2 regions of the Enterobacter sp. genome follow, and region 2 is predicted to be linked to the other one. Evidence: riboswitches for the same ligand, from Rfam matches in the RefSeq annotation. Region 2 holds a riboswitch; the other holds the start of a gene.
What was found. Region 2 has a riboswitch for thiamine pyrophosphate ahead of thiC (phosphomethylpyrimidine synthase ThiC). Riboswitches for the same ligand answer to the same signal wherever they lie in the genome.
Positions count from the first base shown of each region.

Region 1: linked by a shared signal. The riboswitch ahead of thiM (hydroxyethylthiazole kinase) and the one ahead of thiC (phosphomethylpyrimidine synthase ThiC) in region 2 are both predicted to bind thiamine pyrophosphate.

Region 1 covers NZ_CDRQYH010000006.1:10,729-15,571, reverse strand. The annotation lists gene ACWYRJ_RS03405 (PfkB family carbohydrate kinase) at 1-542, shown strand, start outside; gene ACWYRJ_RS03400 (GntR family transcriptional regulator) at 516-1,262, opposite strand; gene thiD (bifunctional hydroxymethylpyrimidine kinase/phosphomethylpyrimidine kinase) at 1,305-2,105, opposite strand; gene thiM (hydroxyethylthiazole kinase) at 2,102-2,872, opposite strand; TPP riboswitch at 2,908-3,005, opposite strand; gene ACWYRJ_RS03385 (YadA C-terminal domain-containing protein) at 3,621-4,694, shown strand.
Region 2 covers NZ_CDRQYH010000064.1:6,225-11,067, reverse strand. The annotation lists gene ACWYRJ_RS16630 (HesA/MoeB/ThiF family protein) at 1-19, opposite strand, end outside; gene thiE (thiamine phosphate synthase) at 6-647, opposite strand; gene thiC (phosphomethylpyrimidine synthase ThiC) at 647-2,542, opposite strand; TPP riboswitch at 2,622-2,730, opposite strand; gene rsd (sigma D regulator) at 2,785-3,282, opposite strand; gene nudC (NAD(+) diphosphatase) at 3,378-4,151, shown strand; gene hemE (uroporphyrinogen decarboxylase) at 4,190-4,843, shown strand, end outside.

The DNA of each region.
Region 1 (4,843 bases), on a different contig from region 2:
TTCCGCAAAACAGTCTGGTTTATTTGTCCGGCTACCAGCTGGCATCGCCGTGCGGCGAGCTGCTGACACGTTGGCTGGAGGGATTACAGGACGTGACGGCATTGATCGATTTCGGCCCCCGCATCGCGGATATTCCCGACGCGCTGATGGAGCGGATTATGGCCTGCAGGCCAATCGTGTCGCTCAATCGTCAGGAAGCGGAACTTGCAGCTGAAAGATTAGGTGTGGAGTCTGAAAACCTGGGTGAAGTGTGGCAGCAACGCTTCGGCGCCGCGCTAATTGTGCGCCATGATAAAGACGGTGCTATGTGGTATGAGGGTGACGCCTCGGGCGTTGTTCCGGCGTTCCCGGCGACGGTTGTGGACACCATTGGTGCTGGCGACAGCCACGCGGGCGGCACGCTGGCAGGGCTGGCAGCGGGATGGTCACTGGCAGACGCCGTTTTGCTGGGGAATGCCGTGGCGTCCTGGGTGGTCAGCCACCGCGGCGGCGATTGCGCCCCGACTCGTGAGGAATTACTCCTCGCACACAAAGACGTATAGATCGCTGCGACAGTAGCTGATGCTGTACTCAATCGGACGGTGCTGCTGGTCAAGCGCAACCTGCTTGATCACCAGCACCGGTATTTTTTCATCCATCTTAATGTGCGCCTGAAACTCGCTGTCCGGCATGCGGGCGCTCACCCTTGAGCGGGTGCGCTGCGGGAAGATGTTCTGACTGCGGAAGTAGTCGTACAGCGAAATGCCAATGGCATCCGGATCGGGAATTAACCCGACCGGGACCCAGGACTCTTCAATCGACACCGCATCGTCATCCACATAGCGAATGCGCTTAAGTAAAAAAACCTCGCTGTCCGGGGAGATCGACAGGTGATTAGCCACCTCTTCCGGGCATTTCACCACCCGCTTGTTGACCCACAGCGTATTGGGCTTTTGGCCGCGCAGCACCACCTGCTGCGAGAACCCGCGCGCCTCTTTCAGCGAATATTCAAAGATGTTGTTGATTTGCGTGCCATATCCACGGGAACGCGTCACCACGCCCTCTTCCTCCAGCGCCTGCATTGCCTTTCGCACGGTGATGCGCGACACGCCGGTTAACTGGCTCAGATCGCGCTCGCCGGGCAAAATATTCCCGTGCTCCAGCACCCCGCTGCGCACCGCATTTTTTACCGTTTCGGCAAATTTCAGGTACAGCGGCGTGTTGTCCGGCGCGGCGATCCGTTCATTCAGTTGAGCGATTAACCGGGTATGCGCTTGTTCCATCTCTGTTTTCTCAGGCGTGGTGTTTCCTGCCAGTATACTGGGTTACCACCATGCATGAAAATGATGAACCGGCCCAATACCGTGACCGACTTCCAGAGTATCGGCTTTTGCCAGCGCCGCCGAGAGCCAGGCTTTCGCTTCGCTAACCGTATCGGCCCAGCCTTCATGCCGGGGACGCAGCGCCGCCAGCGCGGCGGAGAGCGTGCAGCCCGTGCCGTGGGTGTTTTTGGTCTGCACGCGCGGCGCGGTAAAACGTACTTCGCCATCGCGGGTAAAGAGCCAGTCCGGGCTTTCAGCATCGTCAAGATGACCGCCCTTCATCAGCACCGCGCCGCAGCCCATCGCCAGCAGCGCGTTTCCCTGCGCTTTCATCTCGCGTTCCGTTTGCGCATGCGATGTGCCTAACAGCGCGGCGGCTTCCGGCAGATTGGGCGTGATAAGCGCCACCTGCGGCAGCAGTTTTGTACGCAGCGTCTCCACGGCGGAGGCCGAAAGCAGCGGGTCGCCGCTTTTTGCCAGCATGACGGTATCCAGCACCACGTTTTGCACCTGATAGCGTTTAAGCCGCTCGGCCACCGCTTCCACAATATCCGTCTCGGCCAGCATGCCGATCTTGGTGGTATCGATGCGCACGTCGCTGAACACAGAATCCAGCTGCGCGGCAACAAAATCCGGCTCGATACGGTAGACCGACTGCACGCCGCGCGTGTTTTGCGCCACCAGCGCGGTAACGACCGAGCAGCCGTACGCGCCAAGGGCCGAGAATGTTTTCAGGTCAGCCTGGATACCCGCGCCGCCGCTGGGATCGGTGCCGGCAATGGTCAGGGCGTTAATCCGCTTCATGCCTGCTCCTCCAGCGTATAGAGCGCATCCAGGAACGCGCTGGCAAAACTGCCCGGGCCACGCGACTGCGCAACCGCGACCGTTCCGGCTCGTTTCATCCATCCGCAGGCGGCAGCGACGTTATCCAGCCGGTCACCCGGCAGCGAGCAGCTCGCCGCCACAACGGCAGAGAGCGCGCACCCGGTGCCCACCACGCGCGTCATCAGCGGGTCACCGCCGGTAACCGTTCGGGTACGTTGCCCGTCCGTGATGTAATCCACCTCGCCGGTGACGACCACAACGGCATTGGTCTGGCGAGCCAGCGCCTGTGCAGCGGGCACCGCGCTGGCTGCGGTATCGGTCGTATCAACGCCGCGCCCGCCCGGGCTCATCCCGGCAAGAGCAAGGATTTCAGAGGCATTGCCGCGAATGGCCGCCGGTTTCAGGGCAAGGATTTGATGGCAAAACCGGGTGCGGAACGTCAGGGCGCCCACGGCAACCGGGTCCAGCGTCCAGGGCTTGCCTGCCGCCACCGCGCTCTCAATCGCCCGGCGCATCGACTGGGCGCGCGGCGCGGTCAGCGTGCCAACGTTGACCAGCAGCGCATCGGCGATCGCGGCAAACTGCTCGGCCTCTTCGGCCTCAATCACCATCGCCGGGGATGCGCCAAGCGCCAGCAGAACGTTGGCCGTAAAGGTCTGTACGACATCATTGGTCATACAATGGGTCAGCGGAGAACGGGTGCGGAAGTGATGTAAAACGTGTAAATCGAGCAGGTCAGGCTGCATGGGTTCGCTCCTGCCTTGCGTGAAGAAGCGATGACCGGGAAGGCATCTGACTTCCCTACGCTGGCATTATCCAGATCAGGTAATACGGGTATTTCTCAGCCTTCAACGAAGAAGGGCACCCCGAGTCAAAATACTTTTAAAACAATGATTTATTGAAATCAATGTTCTCATTCAGTGTAACCGTGGCCACAGGCCAGGCGCAAGGGGTTTTGATTTATCACGGCAGCGATCGCGTTATGAATCTCCCTAAACACTTTTTCGCTAGCATCTTCAACATAAATATTTTTTCCTGGTATATCCCGGAACAAAAATGAGCTGAATTTATTTTCATTCGAAGCTGACGAAAGGTTCGATAATAAATAATCGGCAAAAAACCATAAATTTACATAAACTGTTATGTGTATTATTAACCCATTCAAATCAAAACACTTAAATATATTTAATGTATTAGTGTTTTATATCTAATTTGACTCTCATCCATTATGAATCGCTATCTTATTGTATTATAAGATTATTAAGCCGAGCTTTTCTGGAACGGTTCGTTTTGCTATTCCTGCTATTTATGATTTAGATCAATAATCAAAATTACACATTCATAGATAGTTACTGCACGTTACGAAATAAGTTATCAAACCAAAATTTTCAACGTTAATAGTGAATTATTTCAGATATAACAAGGCGTTGTATCTTCCCGCCAGGATAGCGCCCTTACTTTATTTTTTCTTGTAGTGATGATGAGAGCTTTAAAATGAACTATTTAAATACAACAGCTATCGCTGTTTTTGGTTTTGTGTTTGCTGGTTCAATGAATACTGCAAATGCTGCGGAAGCAAACATAAACCTTGACGATAACGTCAACAATCCAGGTGCTCACATTCAAATTCAGGGTACCGATAAAACCGCCTATAACCTTGATAACATTGAGGGGAGTAACATTAAGCAAGACGGGCAAATCTATAACCTTCAGGGCGATATTGACAGAGCAAATACAGCTATTAATAAAGCACAAGATACAGCTAACACCGCTCAAGATGGCGTAAATGCTAACACTCAAGCTAACGCTATCCTTAACCAGAAAGTCGACGATTACAAAGCAGATCAGACAATCACTGATAACAAACAGAATATATTGATTGATAACACTAATAATAAAGCAGACGCGGCTTTACAAGGCGTTATTACTAACGGTCAAGCAATTATTGATACAAACACGAGAGTAGATAAAACTGACATCACCGCGACCAATGCGAACAACAAAGCAGACGCCAACACTCAAGCGCTAGCAAGTAAGGTAGATAAAAGCATTTTCAACGCCGATCAGGATAGACAAGATCAAGCACTTCAGGATGCCTCTGGCAAAGCGACTCAGGCATTTAATACGGGCGCTTATGCGCAATCTTTAGCTGTCGATGCAGAAACGGTAGCCGCAGCGAATAAATCTGCTGTTGCTACCGTTCAGTCACGCCAGCAAACACAGGAAGCGACAATTCAGAATCACAGCGCACAATTAGCGAATCATGAATCACGTATTACTGCGTTAGAGAGTCAAAATAACGCTAAGTTCTCTTCTCTGGAGAATCAGCAGAATGAGGATCGCAAGGAATATCGTGCTGGTATCGCTGGCGCTGCTTCTCTTGCTGGTTTGCATTACGTTGATACAGATAACGCGGTTGCCGTCGGTGCTGCCAACTTCAAAGATGCGCAAGGTTATGCGATCGGCTACCGTCATAAGTTCGCTGAGAATGTAGCTGCTACTCTCTCTACATCAGGTACATCCAACGGCAATGAAATTGTTGCGGCGTCCGCATCATACGGATGGTGATGTTACAGTATTAAAACAAAATGCCAGTGAGCTAAAGAAATCGCCCATGAGTTTTGATCAGCTGGCTATAACTCAATACATTGCTGCTCGCAAATAAAATGACAAAGTACATTTTTATCTCCGCTGTTTTGTATCTCACTTTTATTTTA
Region 2 (4,843 bases):
TAAAGTCACGATCGTTCATCGCCAGCTCCTGCCAGCTGTAACAGCTGTTCGGTGGCGGACTGCCAGTCTGCAGCCTGGGTGATGGCGCTGACGACGGCGATGCTGCCGACGCCGGTCTCCAGCACCGCCGGGACGCGTTCAAGGCTGATTCCGCCGATGGCGACGGTGGGGTAATCGGCAAGGCGTTTAAGATGACTCGCCAGCTGCGTCAGACCCTGCGGTGCGGAGGGCATCTGCTTGGTTTGCGTCGGGAAGACGTGGCCCAGCGCGATGTAAGAGGGACGGGCCGCCAGGGCCACGTCGATCTCCATGTCATCGTGCGTTGACACGCCAAGACGCAGCCCGGCTTCACGGATAGCGCTTAGATCCGTTGTTTCGAGGTCTTCCTGACCCAGATGCACGCCGTACGCCTGGTGCTTAACGGCCAGTCGCCAGTAATCGTTGATAAACAGGCGGGCGTTATACCGACGCCCCAGCGCGATGGCGGCAACCACATCGGCTTCCACCTCGTCATCGCGCTTATCCTTGATGCGCAGCTGGAGGGTGCGAACGCCTGCCTCCAGCAGTCGCTCTATCCACGCCACGCTGTCCACCACCGGATAGAGCCCTAAACGGTAGGGGACGGGTGGGAAATCGGGCTGGTACATTACGCCTCCTCTTTTTTGAGGTAGATTTCGCCGCCTTTGGCGCGGAAGGTTTCAGACATGTCCGCCATGCCCACTTCAATGGTTTGCGCTGCGGCGTAGTCACGCACTTCCTGGCTGATTTTCATCGAGCAGAATTTTGGCCCGCACATAGAGCAGAAGTGCGCGACTTTGCCTGATTCCTGCGGCAGGGTCTCGTCGTGATAGGCGCGGGCGGTGAACGGATCCAGCGCCAGGTTGAACTGGTCTTCCCAGCGGAATTCAAAGCGCGCCTTCGACATGGCGTTATCGCGGATTTGCGCGCCCGGATGGCCCTTGGCCAGATCCGCCGCGTGGGCGGCAATTTTGTAGGTAATCAGCCCCTGCTTCACGTCCTCTTTATTTGGCAGGCCGAGGTGCTCTTTCGGCGTCACGTAGCAGAGCATGGCGCAGCCGAACCAGCCGATCATCGCCGCGCCAATGCCTGAGGTGAAGTGGTCATAGCCCGGTGCAATATCGGTGGTCAATGGCCCCAGGGTATAGAACGGCGCTTCGTGGCAGTGCTCCAGCTCCTCGGTCATGTTGCGGCGGATCATCTGCATCGGCACGTGTCCCGGACCTTCAATCATCACCTGCACGTCATACTCCCAGGCGATTTTGGTCAGTTCGCCCAGCGTGTGCAGCTCGGCAAACTGCGCTTCGTCGTTCGCGTCGCGAATAGAGCCCGGACGCAGGCCGTCGCCCAGCGACAGAGAGACATCGTACGCGGCGCAGATTTCGCAAATTTCGCGGAAGTGCTCGTAGAGGAAGTTTTCCTGGTGATGGGACAGGCACCACTTCGCCATGATGGAACCGCCGCGCGAGACGATGCCGGTCAGACGCTTCGCGGTCATCGGCACGTAGCGCAGCAGCACGCCCGCGTGAATGGTGAAGTAGTCCACGCCCTGCTCGGCCTGCTCCAGCAGGGTGTCGCGGAACGCTTCCCAGGTGAGGTCTTCGGCAATGCCGTTGACCTTCTCCAGCGCCTGATAAATCGGGACGGTGCCAATCGGTACCGGGCTGTTACGCAGGATCCATTCGCGGGTTTCATGGATATAGCGGCCGGTGGAGAGATCCATTACCGTGTCCGCACCCCAGCGCGTGGACCAGACCAGCTTTTCCACCTCTTCTTCGATGGAGGAGGTGACGGCCGAGTTACCGATGTTAGCGTTGACCTTCACCAGGAAGTTGCGGCCGATAATCATCGGCTCGGATTCCGGGTGGTTAATGTTGGCGGGGATAATCGCGCGGCCGGCGGCCACTTCGTCACGTACAAATTCCGGCGTGATGTTCTCCGGCAGACGCGCGCCAAAGCCTTCACCAGGATGCTGATAGCGCAGCACTTCACTGCGGATACGCTCGCGACCCATGTTTTCACGGATGGCGATGAACTCCATCTCCGGCGTGACGATACCCTGGCGGGCGTAGTGCAGCTGGGTCACGCATTTACCTGCTTTAGCACGTTTTGGCGTCAGCAGGCCGGTAAAGCGCAACTCGTCCAGGCCGTCGTCGGCCAGGCGCTCTTTGGTGTACGCAGAGCTGAGCACGCTCAGCTCTTCGCAGTCGTTACGCGCGTCAATCCACGGCTGGCGCAGCTTTGCCAGCCCCTGCTGGACGTTGATGGCAACATCAGGATCGCCGTATGGGCCGGAGGTGTCATACACCGGCACGGCTTCGTTGTCTTCATACTGTGGATTCTCTTTGCTGCCGCCGATAAGCGTCGGGCTGAGCTGGATTTCGCGCATCGGAACGCGGATATCGTCCTGCGAGCCGGAAATGTAGATGCGTTTCGAGTTGGGGAAAGCGGTGCCTTCCAGCGTGTCGATGAAGTGTTGGGCCTGTGCGCGCTGTTCGCGGCGGGTCAGTTTTACAGTAGACATAGCTCATTCCAAAAGTGAAGGACATGGCTTGTCAGACGACGGATGAAGCAAGAGAGGATCGCCCGGGGGGCGATACAACAGCAGTGTGACTCTTGTTCCCTTCGCAGGTATTAGCCTGATCAGGTTCCGCGGATCCCGAATTAACGGTCTCAGCCCGGCTTTCGCTCTGGGCACTCCGACAAGAAAAATCCCCCTCGTGAGAGGGGCGAATGGTTGTAAATTACTCGTTAACGATTAAGAACTCAAGCAGGGCGCGCGACGTTCTCTTCGTTACTGATGTTCAAATCATTGTCCAGGGCGAGAGAGATCAGCTTATCTTCCAGCGTGAATCGCTCCTCAAGCGCTTCGCCGAGGTCGGATAGCGCTTTCTGGAACTCAAGATAGTTATCGTGATCGATGGCATTCTCGAGCGTGGAATCATAGTAATCCATGATCTGCTGGGTATTGGCTTCCAGCAGCGGATAGAGCTTGCTGGCCGCTAAATACGGCGTTGTCCCTTCCATTTCGCGGATAATGCGTTCATAAATATTGAAATGGCCGTCGGACAGATAGTCGACCAGGCCCTGACAAAAATCATCCAGCGCTTTTTCGTTCAATCGCATAAACGATTCTTTGCCAGGCTTAATGCCGACCAGATTGTAATAAGCCACGAGTAGATGCTTGCGCACATGCAGCCAGCGATCCACCAGTTTGTTACTTCCTCTAACGCGCTCAGTCAGGCTTTCTAGCTGGTTTAACATGGTCGACTCCGCAAAGTGTAGGATTGAATCTGCTCATCCAGAATGTAACCACAATGCTAACAACATGTCAGTGAAGCGAAGGTAGTGCAATAGATATGGATCGTATTATTGAAAAATCAGATCTGGGTTGGTGGATCGTCAGCCACGAACAAAAATTATGGTTGCCCGGTGGAGAACTGCCCTACGGTGCGGCGGAAACGTTCGATCTCGTGGGCCAGCCTGCGCTAGAGATCGGCGAGTGGCAGGGTGAGCCCGTGTGGTTGATCCAGCAAGCGCGCCGTCAGGATATGGGATCCGTTCGCCAGGTGTTGGATCTGGACGTGGGCCTGTTCCAGCTGGCGGGGCGCGGCGTGCAGCTGGCGGAGTTTTATCGCTCGCACAAATACTGCGGCTACTGCGGTCATACCATGCGTCCGAGCAAAACCGAGTGGGCGATGCTCTGCAGCCACTGCCGCGAGCGCTACTATCCGCAAATTGCGCCGTGCATTATCGTCGCTATCCGCCGGGATGATTCCATTCTGCTGGCGCAGCATACCCGTCATCGCAACGGCGTACACACCGTGCTGGCCGGCTTCGTCGAGGTGGGCGAAACGCTGGAGCAGGCGGTGGCGCGCGAGGTAATGGAGGAGAGCGGCATCAAAGTGAAGAACCTGCGCTATGTCACCTCCCAGCCGTGGCCGTTCCCGCAGTCGCTGATGACGGCCTTTATGGCCGAATATGACAGCGGCGAGATCGTTATCGATCGGAAAGAGCTGCTGGATGCGAACTGGTATCGCTACGACGATTTACCGCTGTTACCACCGCCGGGTACCGTGGCGCGTCGGCTGATAGAAGATACCGTGGTGATGTGTCGGGCCGAGTATGAGTAGTGTTACACTGAGGCCATGACGCTTAAGGAACTGCAAAAATGACCGAACTGAAGAACGATCGTTATCTGCGTGCGCTGCTGCGCCAGCCCGTTGATGTCACCCCGGTGTGGATGATGCGCCAGGCGGGACGCTATCTGCCAGAGTACAAAGCCACGCGCGCGCAGGCGGGCGATTTTATGTCGCTTTGCAAAAACGCCGAGCTGGCCTGTGAAGTGACGCTCCAGCCGCTGCGCCGCTTCCCGCTGGATGCGGCGATCCTCTTCTCGGATATTCTGACCATTCCGGATGCGATGGGCCTTGGCCTGTACTTCGAAACCGGTGAAGGTCCGCGTTTCACCTCTCCGATCAAAAGCAAAGCCGACGTGGACAAGCTGCCGATTCCCGATCCGGAAGGCGAGCTGGGCTACGTGATGAACGCCGTGCGCACCATTCGCCGCGAGCTGAAAGGGGAAGTGCCGCTGATTGGCTTCTCAGGCAGCCCGTGGACGCTGGCGACCTATATGGTGGAAGGGGGCAGCAGCAAAGCCTTCACCATGATTAAAAAGATGATGTACGCCGAGCCGCTGGCCCTGCATGCGCTGCTCGACAAGCTGGCGAAGAGCGTTACGCTCTATCTGAACGCGCAGATTAAGGCGGGCGCGCAGTCGGTGATGATTTTCGATACCTGGGGCGGCGTGCTGACCGGGCGCGAT